3 regions of the Vibrio sp. QJM3NY_26 genome follow, and region 2 is predicted to be linked to each of the others. Evidence: predicted binding sites of a transcription regulator. Region 2 holds the regulator's gene; each other region holds the start of a gene.
What was found. The regulator CRP, encoded in region 2, controls carbon source genes, mostly activating them, when cyclic AMP is high. The targets are predictions, from matches to a motif close to TGTGANNNNNNTCACA.
Positions count from the first base shown of each region.

Region 1 (5,098 bases), 880 kb from region 2:
GATGAGCCAACCGCTTTGCGCATTTCCACACCGTGATGATTAAGGAAGGGTACCGATAAAGAACCACCACCAATACCAGCCAAGCTTGAAACCAAACCAATACCGCCACCACATAACATGGTCTTAGCTGAACCCGGCATCAACTTTTGACTCTTAGAGCGGATCGACAACAACATCTGCAACGCCAATACCAAGACAATCACACCAAAGACTTTTGGCAGATATTGAGCAGGAATAACGTCGGCGACAAAAGAACCTAGGAAACCACCAATCACCACGCCAGGCATCAACCACTTAACGACAAAAAGCTCCACATTACCCAATTTTAAATGGTTAATAGCAGACGACCCTGAGGTAACAATAATGGTTGATAACGAGGTTGCCAATGCCATTTGCATCGCAAACTCTTGAGGAATACCCGCTTTAGGAAGCAAAAACAGCAAGGCAGGAACTACCAGCAAACCACCGCCAATGCCTAGCAAGCCAGCTAAAACACCAACAATAGCACCAAGGCCTGCTAACAAGCCTATCAGTTCATATGACACGTTAAATCCTATTTTTTACCTGCTCGAATGAAGCCTGTAAATTCACGCTCTTCGAAATAGTTCAGCATCATACTATATATGTCACTACCATATGGTTTTGAAAGCGCTCTATTTGCCAAATCCTGTAATTCACTCAAGTTAGATTGGCGAATCAAATATTTAGTCCTCGCGACATTTGAGGTATTCATACTTAACGTCTCATACCCCAACCCAATCAGTAACAACGCGCCCATAGGATCACCGGCTAGCTCGCCACAAATACACACAGGTAATTGATGTTGCTTACAAGTATCATGAATTTGTTTTAATGCCATGATCACCGCTGGGTGCATTGATTCATAGACATCAGATACTCGTGAATTGTTCCGATCAACCGCTAATAAATATTGAGTTAAGTCGTTGGTACCGACTGAAACAAAGTCGACCTTATCAGCAATCAGCGGCAGTATGTAAAGCATTGATGGCACTTCAATCATGATACCAACGCGAGGCATACGCACTCGGTTATCAAGCTCATGCACTTCGTCATACGCTTGTTCAATAAGTTGTAGCGCGTCATCCAGTTCCTGAGCACCAGAGATCATCGGCAGCAAAATACTCAAGTTATGGCTTTCACAGCTCGCACGTAGCATGGCACGTAACTGAATAATAAAGATGTCAGGATGATCGAGCGTAAAACGAATACCACGCCAGCCAAGAAATGGGTTGTCCTCTTCGATTGGAAAATAAGGTAAGGCCTTATCGCCACCGATATCGAGTGTACGCATCACCACTTGCTTCTCAGGGTAGCTCGCGAGTACAGAACGGTATTGCTTGAACTGTTCGTCCTCTGACGGAAACCTCTGCTGCAACAAGAAAGAAATTTCGGTTCGATACAGCCCCACCCCATCAACGCCTTGGTTGATAGCGATATTGGTGTCGGCACTCAAGCCCGCATTAAGCAAGATCTCGACTTGCTGGTTGTCTTGCGTTTTTGCCGGTAAGTATAGTTCTCGATTGACCATAGAAGAGAGCTCACTCTCTTCTAAAATCAGCCCTTGATATTCTTTGAGCAGGTTTTGAGTCGGCTCAATAAAGATCTCGCCACTATACCCGTCAACAATCGCTTGCTTACCATTAGCTTGAGCAAGATTTAGGTTAACCCCCATAACAGAAGGAATACCCAAAGCTCGAGATAAAATCGCGGCATGTGAGTTCGCCGCCCCTTCCAAAGAAATAACAGCTAAAAGTTTTTCTTTGGGAATAGAGGCCAATACCGAAGCCGTTAACTCTCGAACCACCAAAATAATTGGCTTATCTAGCGTGCGAAGTTCATGTTCAGAATTGTGAAGGAAATAGAGCAATCTTTGACCAAGCTCTCGGATATCTTGTGCCCTCTCACGAAGGTACACGTCTGACATACGAGCAAAGCGATTCGAGTAGCTCTCAACAACCTGCCTTAATGCCCAATCGGCCTTATCGCCTTTCTGGATTTGGCTCTTAAGATCCTTACGCAACATTGGATCGTTGAGTAAGTGAGTAAACAGGTCAAAGATCGCCAACGCGTCTTTATTGATTTCACTATCTAGGCGCTTTCGCATTCGCTTAAAGTCATTGAGAGCATTTTCGACGGCGACTGCCAGCATTTCATGCTCTCTTTCAACATTAAGCGTCGATGCTGGATAAACATCGGTGAGTTCAGGCTGAGTGTTATCCCACCATAAATCACCAATCGCAACGCCCGATGAAGCTGCAATACCTTTAATCTTAGGTAGCTTCTGTTGCTCTAAAAGCCAATGGCCTTGAGTTTGAGCGTGCGCCACAATGACCGCAAGTTGTGCTGAGAGTGTGACAAGGAAGGATTCTTCCATCTCACTGAATAAACGAGGAGACTTCTGTTGAATGACCAATACGCCAAGCACTTGCTTACGATGGATAATCGGAGTGCCGAGAAAAGAGTGATAAACCTTTTCTCCAAGCTCTGGAAAAAACTTATAAGCAGGGTGAGCAGACGCTTGTGCAAGGTTGATAGGTTCAGCACTTCTTTTGACAAGGCCAACCAGACCTTCGTCAAAACCAATGTGAATGCTATTGCCTTTGAAGATCAGGCCTTGAGTTGCCATCAACTCAAGACGCTGCATATCATTATTTGCCAAATACACGGTGCAACATTCCGTCTGCATCGCACTGCATGTCTCTTTAACCAAAATATCAAGAGCCGTCGACACATCTTCAACTCTTGATACGTGTTCAACTATTTCCCTTAGTTGACTGAGCATGCTTAACCTCTACGCAATTTGCGTTTTCCTTTTGTTTTTCGCTCTTTAAACGGCATTGCTAAAGATGCGAATTCTTTCATCGCTCGACGGTAAACATCTCGCTTGAAAGAAACAACTTGTCGAACTGGGTACCAGTAACTCACCCAACGCCAACCATCAAACTCAGGTGTACTTCCACGCTGCATATTGATCTGCGATTCATCGCAATCTAAGCGTAAAAGGAACCACTTCTGTTTTTGTCCAATACAGACAGGTTTAGAATCCCACCGAACCAGTCGTTTGGGCAGCTTATAGCGTAACCAATGACGACTTGTCGCGACGATCTTTACATCCTTTTTAGTAAGGCCAACCTCTTCATACAACTCGCGGTACATTGCCTGTTCCGGAGTTTCACCTTCATCTATTCCCCCTTGAGGGAATTGCCATGAATGTTGCCCGTATCGTTTAGCCCAGAAGACCTGACCATGGTTGTTACAGATTACAATACCAACATTTAATCGGTAACCATCGCCATCTATCACTGGCCAACCTCTATCTAAATTTTTAATTACTCTGATTTTTCCACATATCCCCAATCGGAGCAAACTTAGTGACGTGACAAGCGCTATATTTATGAATATTAACTAAGAATATGGATAAGTTTTGCTCAAATTCTAGTTACCCACACAAGAGTGAGACATAGACCACATTTATTCACCTTTTCTGTGAATAACTATGTGAAGAATTACCCGCAATCGTTTTTTTTAATCCATAGATTCATCAACATCAAAAACACCAAGTCGAGTAAATATAATTTATTTAATTAAAAATCAATTAATTAGAATTAGAATTTCATTTTTAAAAACATTAAAAAAGTAAAAGATCTTTCAAAAACAGAACATGGTTAAAGATCAACCACTCCGATGTTTATCCACACTAGTAAGCGAAAGATTCATTTTGAGCCCCATTTGGCAAGCATTTAATCCACCATAAACCCCTGTTTATTTATCCACTAAATTAATATTTCAATTAATTACCTTTATGTCCTGTGGATAACCATGAGTTTGATCCCTTTCCTAACAAGGAGATCATTTCTTAACCAGTCGTCATATGGTGATAACTTCTGGTAAAATCATTTTTTTGATCATGTCTTTTATTATGAAACCAGAACCACAAACACAACAAGAGCTGCTAGACAGAGCGTATGCTATCGCCGGAATGACCTTTAAAGAGCTCGCCGATGAAGCTGAGATGGTGATGCCAAACGACCTCAAGCGTGATAAAGGCTGGGTTGGACAACTATTGGAATGGCACTTGGGTGCGCCCGCTGGCAGTAAACCAGAACAAGATTTTGCCAAACTCGGTATCGAGCTTAAAAGCATCCCGATTGGCTACTCTGGAAAGCCACTCGAAACCACCTTTGTTTGTGTCGCTCCATTGATGGGCGTGCAAGGCATAACTTGGGAAACCAGTCACGTTCGAAACAAGCTGTCTAAAGTGTTGTGGATCCCAGTTGAGGGAGAAAGAGAGATTCCGCTGGCAGAAAGGCATGTTGGCTCCCCATTACTCTGGACACCAAGCCTAGCTGAAAACGAACTCCTGAAAAGAGATTGGGAAGAGCTGATGGAGTTGATCGTGTTGGGTAACGTTGAGCAGATAACAGCAAGACACGGTGAAGCACTGCATTTAAGACCAAAAGCGGCCAACAGTCGCGTGTTAACAGAAGCTTACGGTGCAAGTGGAAAACCTATCAAGACTAAGCCACGTGGTTTCTATCTACGGACTCAATTCACCCATAAATTACTGACAACTCATTACGCATAGAGCTTTTATCTAGCATAGATGGACCAAACTATCAGTATGTTACAAACCGCCAGTAACTAGAATCAATCTCTAGCTATAAATGCTCTCTAATGAGGTTTAAGCGCCAGTTCAATATCACAGTAGCTTTGGCTCGGCTCATTACCAAACTCATCATAGGCGTTGTGTAAGCGAAGATACGCCTTTTCAAAACCGAGCCGGAGCAACTCTTCTTTCACTTGATCCAAGGATCCAAAGTGAAGCGGCTCACCGTCTTGCTTTACCGGTTCTAGCTTGTGTTTATATTCCACTGCTAATAGATATTCCGAGATATCGGAACAGCCAATAACGTATACCTTCGGTGTTTGATAAGAGTCTTTGTGCTCTCCATGTAACCACATGTCTAATTGATGCTTTTGCATAGCCAGCCTCCCTTGCTCTATAAAGCGTAGTAGAACTCTTTTTCTTTACTAGATAACGACTTAAAAAAGCACACATAACTGCTTAAAAAAGCAA
Region 1 is NZ_CM173515.1:553,697-558,794, reverse strand. It holds gene AC3CH4_RS02440 (sulfite exporter TauE/SafE family protein) at 1-545, opposite strand, end outside; gene ptsP (phosphoenolpyruvate--protein phosphotransferase) at 554-2,803, opposite strand; gene rppH (RNA pyrophosphohydrolase) at 2,806-3,324, opposite strand; gene mutH (DNA mismatch repair endonuclease MutH) at 3,941-4,606, shown strand; gene AC3CH4_RS02420 (DUF6482 family protein) at 4,693-5,004, opposite strand.
Region 1: a site for CRP is predicted at 3,476-3,491, ahead of rppH (RNA pyrophosphohydrolase). Genes of this name have one in related genera too.

Region 2 (5,098 bases):
TGGTCATATCCTTCACCGTCAATTCGCAGGTCAACCGGGCAAGATGTTAGCGCTAGAGATGGGCGGCAACAACCCTATGGTGATCACTGACCAATTTGGTGATGCTGACGCGACGGTTTATACCATTATCCAGTCGGCCTTCATCAGTGCAGGCCAACGTTGTACATGTGCACGTCGCTTGTATGTACCTGTTGGCGAGAAGGGCGAACAACTGCTTGATAAGCTTGTTGCGGCTACCTTGAAAATTCGTGTTGATCAGCCATTCGCTGAACCTGCACCCTTCATGGGACCACAAATCTCTGAAACGGCCGCTAAGTTCATTCTGAACGCACAAGCTAATCTGCAATCACTAGGTGGTGTAAGCCTAGTCGAAGCAAAAGCGGGCGAAGCGGCGTTTGTTTCTCCGGGTATAATCGATGCAACCAACATTGCTGAGTTGCCAGATGAAGAGTACTTCGGCCCATTGTTGCAAGTGGTTCGTTACCAATCGTTAGAGCAAGCCGTTGAATTGGCTAATGACACGCGCTTTGGTTTGTCTGCCGGTTTAGTATCAACAGACGATTCAGAGTGGGAATACTTCGTTGACCATATCCGTGCGGGTATTGTTAACCGTAACCGCCAGCTAACAGGCGCAAGTGGTGATGCACCATTTGGTGGCCCGGGTGCTTCAGGCAACCTACGCCCAAGTGCTTACTACGCGGCGGACTACTGTGCTTACCCAATGGCGTCAATGGAAGGTGGTGAAACTCAACTGCCAGCTACGTTTAGCCCAGGTATTGAGCTGTAGTTTTGGCTTTTAAGCTATAACTTGATGAATCATAAGCTTATGAGCTCTAGGTTCATGAGTAACAGATTGATTGTGTAATAAGGAAGCGGTGTTATCGCTTCCTCTTTTCACCCACGTCCGACACCTCGATTGGGCGGTAGATAATAATAGAACAAGTATGTCACAGGCTGATGGCTGCTGACTCTGTGTCCAGCCTCTCCCTTTCTAATCCAAATTACTAGCTTGCTAGAACCTCTGACAAGGAGTCACCATGACGCCCGATCTACTCTTTAAATCACTATGGGACGATTACATTCACAGGCTTTGCCCATCGGCTGAGAAAGTTCATCATCTGCTGAAAGAAGACGAAGCCTTGATTAATGATCATATTGCACTGCGTACTTTCAATGTTGCACCTCTGGGTATTGAAACACTGGCCAAGCCTTTCCTTGAATTAGGCTACAAGGCGTGTGGCGACTACTTGTTTGAGAGCAAGAAGTTAGTGGCTAAGCACTACGAGCACCCAGACCCAAACCAACCGAAAGTGTTCATTAGTGAGTTGAAGGTAGAAGAGTGTTCAAGTGACTTACAACAGATCGTTGCTAAGTTGGTTGAGCAAGTGGACGTAAGCAAGCTTCAAGGTCATGAGTTCTTGTTTGGTGGTCGCCTTTGGGATCTGAGCTTCGCGGATTTCCAAGTGCTAGCAAAAGAGAGTGAATACGCGTCTTGGCTAGCGGCTCATGGTTACGGTGCCAACCACTTTACGGTGAGTGTGAATCAGCTTAATGAGTTCGATGAAGTACAGACTGTGAATGACTATTTGAGTGATTCAGGTTTCACTATCAATGCATCTGGCGGTCAGGTTAAAGGCTCTCCAGAGGTCTTATTAGAGCAATCATCTACAATGGCAGACAAAGTCCCAGTTTCATTTGTTGAAGGCAATGAGGTGATTCCTGGTGGCTTCTACGAGTTCGCTAAGCGTTATGCGATGGCGAATGGTGAGCTTTATACAGGATTTGTTGCAGCATCGGCTGACAAGATCTTTGAGAGCACCAACGGTTAAAGAAAGATACGAGCACGGGCTTTACCCTAAAGATGCGGGTACGCTTCGCTTTGAGAGTGTTTGCGCTTGGACGCGGGAGGTGCTCCATTCGCATCTGCTCTCTAGATCTTTAGAAAACAAAAAAGCCACCAAATTTGCATTTGGTGGCTTTCAAATTTTTGGCTCAGTTAATCGAGATTAACGAGTGCCGTATACCACGATAGTTTTACCGTGTGCAGAAATTAGGTTCTGCTCTTCTAGCATCTTCAAGATACGGCCTACTGTCTCGCGAGAACAACCAACAATCTGGCCAATCTCTTGACGAGTGATCTTGATTTGCATGCCGTCAGGGTGAGTCATTGCATCTGGCTGTTTCGCTAGGTTAAGTAGCGTTTGAGCGATACGACCTGTTACGTCAAGGAACGCTAAGTCACCAACCTTTTGGCTAGTTACTTGTAGACGGTTTGCCATTTGCGCTGAAAGGCGCATTAGGATATCTGGGTTCACTTGGATAAGTTGACGGAATTTCTTGAAAGAAATTTCAGCCACTTCACAAGGAGATTTTGCACGAACCCATGCAGTACGCTCTTGGTCTTCTTCGAAGAGGCCAAGTTCACCAATGAAGTCACCTTGGTTTAGGTAAGAAAGAATCATTTCCTTACCTTCTTCGTCTTTGATAAGAACTGCCACAGAACCTTTAACGATGTAGTACAAGGTTTCTGCCTTTTCACCAGCATGAATCAAAGTACTTTTTGAAGGGTACTTATGAATATGACAGTGTGAAAGGAACCACTCTAATGTTGGATCGGTTTGGGGTTTACCTAGAACCATAATATCTTACTTCCTCTGCAGGGTATGCTTGCCGCTTTCCGTATTTTAGCTAAGCCTGGATTGACTTGTAGGATAAGAGCACTCGTTGAGCGCTGCAAGCTATCTTGTGTTTCGTTTAAGAATAGTATCCTTTTTCAGGTACTATTTCTTGATTTTAATCGTGACCAAGCTACGATTTTTTACGCAAAATTGTGCACATGATCACGGTATGAAAAGTAATCAACCAGAATGGTGTCTTGTTAACCTATTTTTCCGGTTTCGATGAGCTGTTGTAGGATGGGCCTTACAATGAGCTCCATAGCAAAACTCATCTTACCGCCTGGCACCACAAGCGTGTTGTGGCGTGACATAAATGAGCCATCTATCATAGCTAGAAGGTAGGGGAAATCGACGTTTTTGATGCCACGCAAACGTATAACAACGAAGCTTTCGTCTAAACTTGGAATCCCTTTAGCGTTCAGTGGATTCGATGTATCTACGGTTGGAACACGCTGAAAGTTGATGTGAGTACGTGAAAATTGTGGGGTGATGTAATTAAGGTAATCATCCATTGAGCGAACAATAGAATCCATTACTGCTTCGCGTGAGTGGCCACGATCGCGTGTGTCACGAACGAATTTTTGGATCCACTCAAGGTTGACGATTGGCACCATGCCGATCAGCAAGTCGACGTGTTGTGAGACATTGATGTCGCCATCTACCACGCCACCATGAAGACCTTCGTAGAACATCACATCGGAATTTTCTGGGATCTCTTGCCATGGCGTAAAGGTGCCCGGCATTTGATTGTAAGGCACGGCTTCATCGAAGGTATGTAGGTAACTACGGACTTTACCCGTGCCTTCATTACCGTATTGACGGAAGAACTCTTCTAATGCGCCAAAATCGTTGGCTTGTGGACCAAAGTAGCTGATGTGCTTACCTTGCTCGCGAGCCTTACGGATCTCGACGTCCATCTCTGGTCGAGTGAAGCGATGGAAACTATCCCCTTCAACCCAAGCGGCCTTCACGTCCATCATATTGAACATTTTTCGGAAGGCTTCTGAGGTAGTGGTGGTGCCGGCTCCTGATGAACCCGTCACCGCAATAATTGGATGTTTAGCGGACATGACAACCCTTGTCTTTTGAGTAACTTACTTGTTAGCAATCGTTTACCACTATAACACGGCTCCTTTATGAGCGCAGCTTAGAAGCGTTTTGTGACTTGAATATCAACGGTTTCATGCAGCTCAGAAAACACGATGCTGACTTCCTTTGAGGCTAATTGATGTTTCACTTGATCAATCTTGTTTTGCAGTGAAACCTCTACGTCGCCGTAGTCTGTGCCTTCACGCAGCACGAATTCTTTAATGAGGTTTTCCAGTGTTTCTGGCGCAATGTCTTGCCATGGGATGATCATAAATACTTCTCTCTTTTATGTTCATAAATAGGTTTATTGATGTGTTGATTACTGTGTTTAGTGACGTTTACCACTCAGTCCTTAAAAAAGGCTCGGCCATTATGCTGAATCTTGAATACTTTCATAGTAGGCGGGTAATGCTTCTTCTAACCAAAACCTTGGTTTGAGCGTGCTACCGGTAATGAACCCCACATGGCCGCCTTTTTGAAATAGGCGATAATCGATGTTATCGGGCAACACGAACTTTGGAATCACGTCGTCTGTCATAAACGGATCGTCTTTGGCATGGATGATCTGAGTCGGTAGTTTAATCTTATTAAGTTTTGGAAGCGCTGAGCACTGAGCATAGTAGTCCTGAGCATTCTTGAACCCGTGCAGAGGCGCAGTAATCCGTTCATCAAACTCATACAGCTTGTCTATCTTCTTAATGGTTTCGGCGGTGATACCGAGCTTTTCTTGCAGCAGCTTAATCTTTTTCAAGGCATTCGATTTGAGAGAGTTGAGCAGGTACTTTTTATAGAGCTTAGAGAAACCTCGCTCAATACGACTAGAGCAACAAGCCAGATCAAAAGGTGCAGAGACAATCGTCGCCGCCGACAGCAATGGGTCGTCCGCGTACTCAGCCAAATAGTTCGCCAGCATGTTACCGCCCAAAGAGATACCAACCGCTACCTTAGGGTTATTGGGAAACTGGGCGTGTAGATGTCTTAGGAAAAAGCGTGCATCTTCGACTTCACCTGAATGGTAAGCGCGAGCCAAGCGATTGGGCTTTCCGCTGCAGCCTCTGAAGTGCATCATCACTGATAGCCAGCCATCTTTAGCAAAGGCATTCATCAGTCCGTTGGCATAAGGGCTTTCAAAGCTTCCCTCTAAGCCATGGAATAGAACGAATATCGGCTTGTTACTTCGAGCCTCATTACTTGGGGTGTCACCCTCTGGCGATTCGCTCCAAGCAAGATCGAGAAAGTCACCGTCGGGTGTTTCTAAGGTTTGCCATTGAGGGTCAAACAATGCCTGCTTTCTAATAAATCGTGGCACTAAGGTTTGTAAGTGCGGATTA
Region 2 is NZ_CM173515.1:3,121,300-3,126,397, reverse strand. It holds gene astD (succinylglutamate-semialdehyde dehydrogenase) at 1-787, shown strand, start outside; gene AC3CH4_RS13990 (DUF1338 domain-containing protein) at 1,038-1,829, shown strand; gene crp (cAMP-activated global transcriptional regulator CRP) at 2,007-2,639, opposite strand; gene AC3CH4_RS13980 (phosphoribulokinase) at 2,879-3,748, opposite strand; gene AC3CH4_RS13975 (YheU family protein) at 3,826-4,038, opposite strand; gene AC3CH4_RS13970 (hydrolase) at 4,138-5,098, opposite strand, start outside.

Region 3 (5,098 bases), 190 kb from region 2:
AGACCAACTGCAAGACTGTTATGCCGGCTTAGGTGTGGTTCACACCAAATATAAACATCTACCTAGTGAATTTGATGACTATGTGGCGAACCCTAAGCCGAATGGTTATCAGTCGATTCATACCGTAGTTCTTGGCCCTGAAGGCAAGACCATTGAAATTCAGATCCGTACCAAGCAGATGCATGAAGACTCTGAATTAGGCGTTGCAGCGCACTGGAAGTACAAAGAAGGTGCTTCAAGCGGCGTACGCAGTGGCTACGATGAGAAAATCACCTGGCTTCGTAAGCTTATCGACTGGCAAGAAGAGATGTCGGATTCTGGTGAAATGCTGGATGAAGTGCGTAGTCAAGTCTTTGATGACCGTGTTTATGCCTTTACACCTCGTGGTGATGTGGTCGATTTACCAATGGGTGCAACCCCGTTGGATTTTGCTTACCACATCCACTCGATGGTTGGACACCGTTGTATCGGTGCCAAAGTAGCAGGTCGAATCGTCCCGTTTACGCATAAGCTAGCGATGGGCGATCAAGTTGAGATCATCACTCAAAAAGAACCGAATCCATCACGTGATTGGTTAAACCCGATCACAGGCTTTGTTCACTCAAGTCGAGCACGTGCAAAAATTAACGCATGGTTCCGCGCTCAGAGTCGTGAGAAAAACCTTGAAGCCGGACGAGATATTCTAGAAGTCGAGCTAGGCAGAGTCGGAGCGACGCTGAAAGATGCCGAGCAATACGCGCTGAAACGATTCAACGTCAATACTCCAGATGAACTGTATGCGGGTATTGGTAGCGGCGATATGCGTATCAACCAAGTCGTTAATCACATCAATGCTTTGGTCAACAAGCCGACAGCGGAAGAAGAAGATAAAAAAGCGCTCGAAAAGTTGCTTGAGTCTGACAACAAGCCCGCTCATCAGAGTCGTCCGAAAAAGGATGCCGTCGTCGTTGAAGGTGTCGATAACCTAATGACGCACTTAGCTCGTTGTTGTCAGCCAATCCCTGGCGATGTGATCAAAGGTTACATAACTCAAGGTCGCGGTATTTCAGTGCACCGTAGCGATTGTGAACAGTTAAGTGAGCTTAACCTGCATGCACCCGAACGTATCATCGATACTGTGTGGGGAGATGGTTTTGTCGGCTCGTATATCTTAACGCTGCGTGTAGAGGCCCTTGAGCGTACCGGCTTGTTGAAAGACATCACATCCTTGTTCTTGAACGAAAAAGTCAGTGTAACGACAATGAAGAGCCGTATTGACTATAAACGTCAGCTGTCGGTGATGGATTTCGATTTGGAAGTGACCAATATTGAGATTCTGAGTCGAGTGACCAGTCGAGTAGAACAAATCAAAGATGTCATGAGTGTAAAACGCCTCGGCTAACTTTCACGTTGCATTAGTCACTTTTACTGCGTTAACTGCGCTTTCTTGTTCCATCACATAGGCGAGCTATGCTCAGGAATCGCGAAAGCTTGTTGCCTTGTTAAAGTAACAACTGCTTAGTGAAAGATGCGTAATTTAGAGAATTAGACAGTATCAACAAAGGTGAGTGGTTTTGGCTGCTCACCTTTTTTAGTTTTAGAAGACGTTATAAATTTAAAAATCAAAGACAGTGAATAGGAAGAAAACGATGAATCACCCGATTGAACAACTTGAACAGATTATGGCTAAGCTGCGCGATCCTGAAGGTGGCTGTCCTTGGGATTTGAAACAAAATTTTGAAACAATTGTGCCGCATACTATCGAAGAGACGTATGAGGTGGTGGACGCGATTCACAACAAAGACTGGCCGAATCTACAAGAAGAGTTGGGCGACCTGTTGTTTCAGGTGATTTTCTACAGTCAGTTAGCAAAAGAGCAGGGCTTGTTTGAGTTCTCTGATGTGGTCGACGGTATCAATGAGAAGCTAACGCGCCGCCATCCGCATGTGTTCTCTGATACTGAGTTTGCCAGTGATGAAGAAATTAATGCGAACTGGGAAGCTGAAAAAGCCAAAGAAAAAGCACAGGCAGGCAAAACTCAAGAAAGTATTCTAGACTCAATACCAAACTCTCTACCTGCACTTTCACGTGCTACAAAGATTCAAAAGCAAGTCGCGAAATTTGGCTTTGATTGGGACTCTATCGGCCCGGTTGCAGATAAGGTTTTAGAGGAAGTTGATGAGGTGCTAGAAGAAGCACTTCAAGTAACGCCAAACGAAGAGTTAGTTGAAGAAGAACTGGGTGATTTGTTGTTTGCTACCGTCAATTTAGTGCGACATTTGGGTAAAAATCCAGAAACGGCTCTCAATAAAGCCAATCTGAAATTTTCACGCCGCTTTAAAGGTGTGGAACAAAAAGTTCGTCAGCAAGATAAAATTTTGACCGACTTTTCTCTACAACAGCTTGATTCCATGTGGGATGAAGTCAAAGTGGCGGAGAAAAGATCATCAAAGCTTTTATCATGAATTGATTTGAAGCAAAAAATAAAAAATTGCAGTGTGATAGATTTCACGTTGTGGCGATAAGGGGCTTCTGGTATATTTTCATCCCGTCCAGAAGTAATCCATTTCCCTCATTCAACCAATTTCAGGTTAAACATGACGACAAATTACATTTTTGTTACTGGCGGGGTTGTATCCTCTCTAGGTAAAGGTATTGCAGCAGCATCTCTTGCGGCTATTTTAGAAGCTCGTGGTCTTAAAGTGACTATGATGAAGCTTGACCCTTACATCAACGTTGATCCAGGCACTATGAGCCCAACTCAGCACGGTGAAGTGTTCGTTACGGAAGATGGCGCTGAAACTGACCTTGACCTTGGTCACTATGAGCGATTCATTCGCACCAAGATGACTAAGCGTAACAACTTCACAGCAGGTCGTGTTTATGCTGACGTTCTACGTAATGAACGTCGTGGTGACTACCTAGGTGCAACAATCCAGGTTATTCCTCACATTACTAACTCTATCAAAGAACGCGTAATCTCTGGCGCTAAAGGCCACGATATCGCGCTTGTTGAAGTTGGTGGTACTGTTGGTGATATCGAATCTCTACCATTCATGGAAGCGATTCGTCAGTTAGCTGTAGAACTAGGTCGTGAACGCGCGATGTTCATGCACTTAACTCTCGTTCCTTATTTAGGTGCAGCGGGTGAGCTTAAAACTAAGCCAACGCAACACTCTGTAAAAGAGCTACTGTCTATTGGTATCCAACCTGACATTCTAGTTTGTCGTTCAGATCGTGTTATCCCAGCAAACGAACGTAAGAAAATTGCTCTTTTCTGTAATGTACAAGAAAAAGCCGTTATCTCTATGAAAGACGTAGATTCAATCTACAAGATCCCACAGTTAATCCGTGCACAGGGTACTGATGATCTTGTATGTAAGCGTTTCGGTATCGATGCTCCAGAAGCTGATCTGTCTGAATGGGAACAAGTAATTTACGAAGAAGCTAACCCAACGGGTGAAGTAACGATTGGTATGGTTGGTAAGTACATTGAACTGCCTGACGCATACAAATCAGTAAATGAAGCGCTGAAACACGCAGGCTTGAAAAATCGCCTAAGTGTCACAATTAAATATGTAGATTCACAAGATGTTGAGTCTAAAGGCACTGAAGTTCTACAAGGCCTAGATGCAATCCTAGTTCCTGGTGGCTTTGGCGATCGTGGTGTTGAAGGTAAGATCCTTGCTGCACAATACGCTCGTGAAAACAAAGTACCTTACTTAGGTATCTGTCTAGGTATGCAAGTTGCTCTTATTGAGTACGCTCGTAACGTTGCGAAAATGGAAGGGGCACACTCTTCTGAATTCTGCAAAGAAACTAAATACCCTGTTGTTGGCCTAATCACTGAGTGGATTGACGGCGAAGGTAAAGTTGAAGAGCGTACTGAAAAATCTGACCTAGGCGGTACAATGCGTCTTGGTTCACAGCTTTGTCACCTTGCTAAAGGGACGAAAGCTTACGAATTATACGGTAGCGCGACGATCCATGAACGTCACCGTCACCGTTACGAAGTGAACAACAATCTTCGTCCACAAATTGAAAAAGCGGGCCTAAAAGTATCGGGTCTATCTGCGGACAAGAAACTGGTTGAAGTTATTGAGAACCCGAACCACCCATGGTTCGTTGCTGCTCAGTTCCACCCAGAGTTCACTTCAACACCTCGCGATGGTCACCCATTGTTTGCAGGTTTCGTTAAAGCGGCTGGCGAATTCCAGCGCGGCGAATTAGAAAAGTAAAAAGGAATCCAGGTAGCTGCGTAAGTTGTGCTGCTACCTTTAAATTTGACATTTATATATTCAACGAGAAGGAAACATTCAATGTCTAAGATCGTTAAAGTTCTAGGTCGTGAAATCATCGATTCACGTGGTAACCCAACTGTAGAAGCTGAAGTACACCTAGAAGGCGGTTTCGTAGGTATGGCTGCTGCTCCATCTGGCGCATCTACTGGTTCTCGCGAAGCTCTTGAGCTACGTGACGGCGACAAATCACGTTTCCTAGGTAAAGGTGTTCTTAAAGCAATTGAAGCTGTAAACGGCCCAATCGCTGACGCTCTAGTTGGTAAAGACGCTAAAGCACAAGCTGACGTTGACCAAGTTATGATTGACCTAGACGGAACAGAGAACAAATCTCAGTTCGGTGCTAACGCTATCCTTGCTGTTTCTCTAGCGAACGCTAAAGCTGCTGCTGCTGCGAAAGGCATGCCTCTATACGAGCACATTGCTGAGCTAAACGGTACTGCTGGTCAGTTCTCTATGCCTCTACCAATGATGAACATCATCAACGGTGGCGAGCACGCTGATAACAACGTTGACATCCAAGAGTTCATGATCCAACCAGTTGGCGCTAAAACTCTTAAAGAAGGTCTGCGTATCGGCGCTGAAGTATTCCACAACCTAGCTAAAGTTCTTAAGTCTAAAGGCTACAGCACTGCAGTTGGTGATGAAGGTGGTTTCGCTCCTAACCTTAAATCTAACGCTGAAGCTCTAGAAGTTATCGCAGAAGCTGTTGCAGCTGCTGGTTACGAACTAGGTAAAGACGTTACTCTTGCTATGGACTGTGCAGCATCTGAGTTCTTCGACAAAGAAGCTGGCATCTACAACATGAAGGGCGAAGGTAA
Region 3 is NZ_CM173515.1:2,934,384-2,939,481, reverse strand. It holds gene relA (GTP diphosphokinase) at 1-1,381, shown strand, start outside; gene mazG (nucleoside triphosphate pyrophosphohydrolase) at 1,629-2,444, shown strand; gene pyrG (CTP synthase) at 2,577-4,217, shown strand; gene eno (phosphopyruvate hydratase) at 4,299-5,098, shown strand, end outside.
Region 3: a site for CRP is predicted at 2,477-2,492, ahead of pyrG (CTP synthase). Genes of this name have one in related genera too.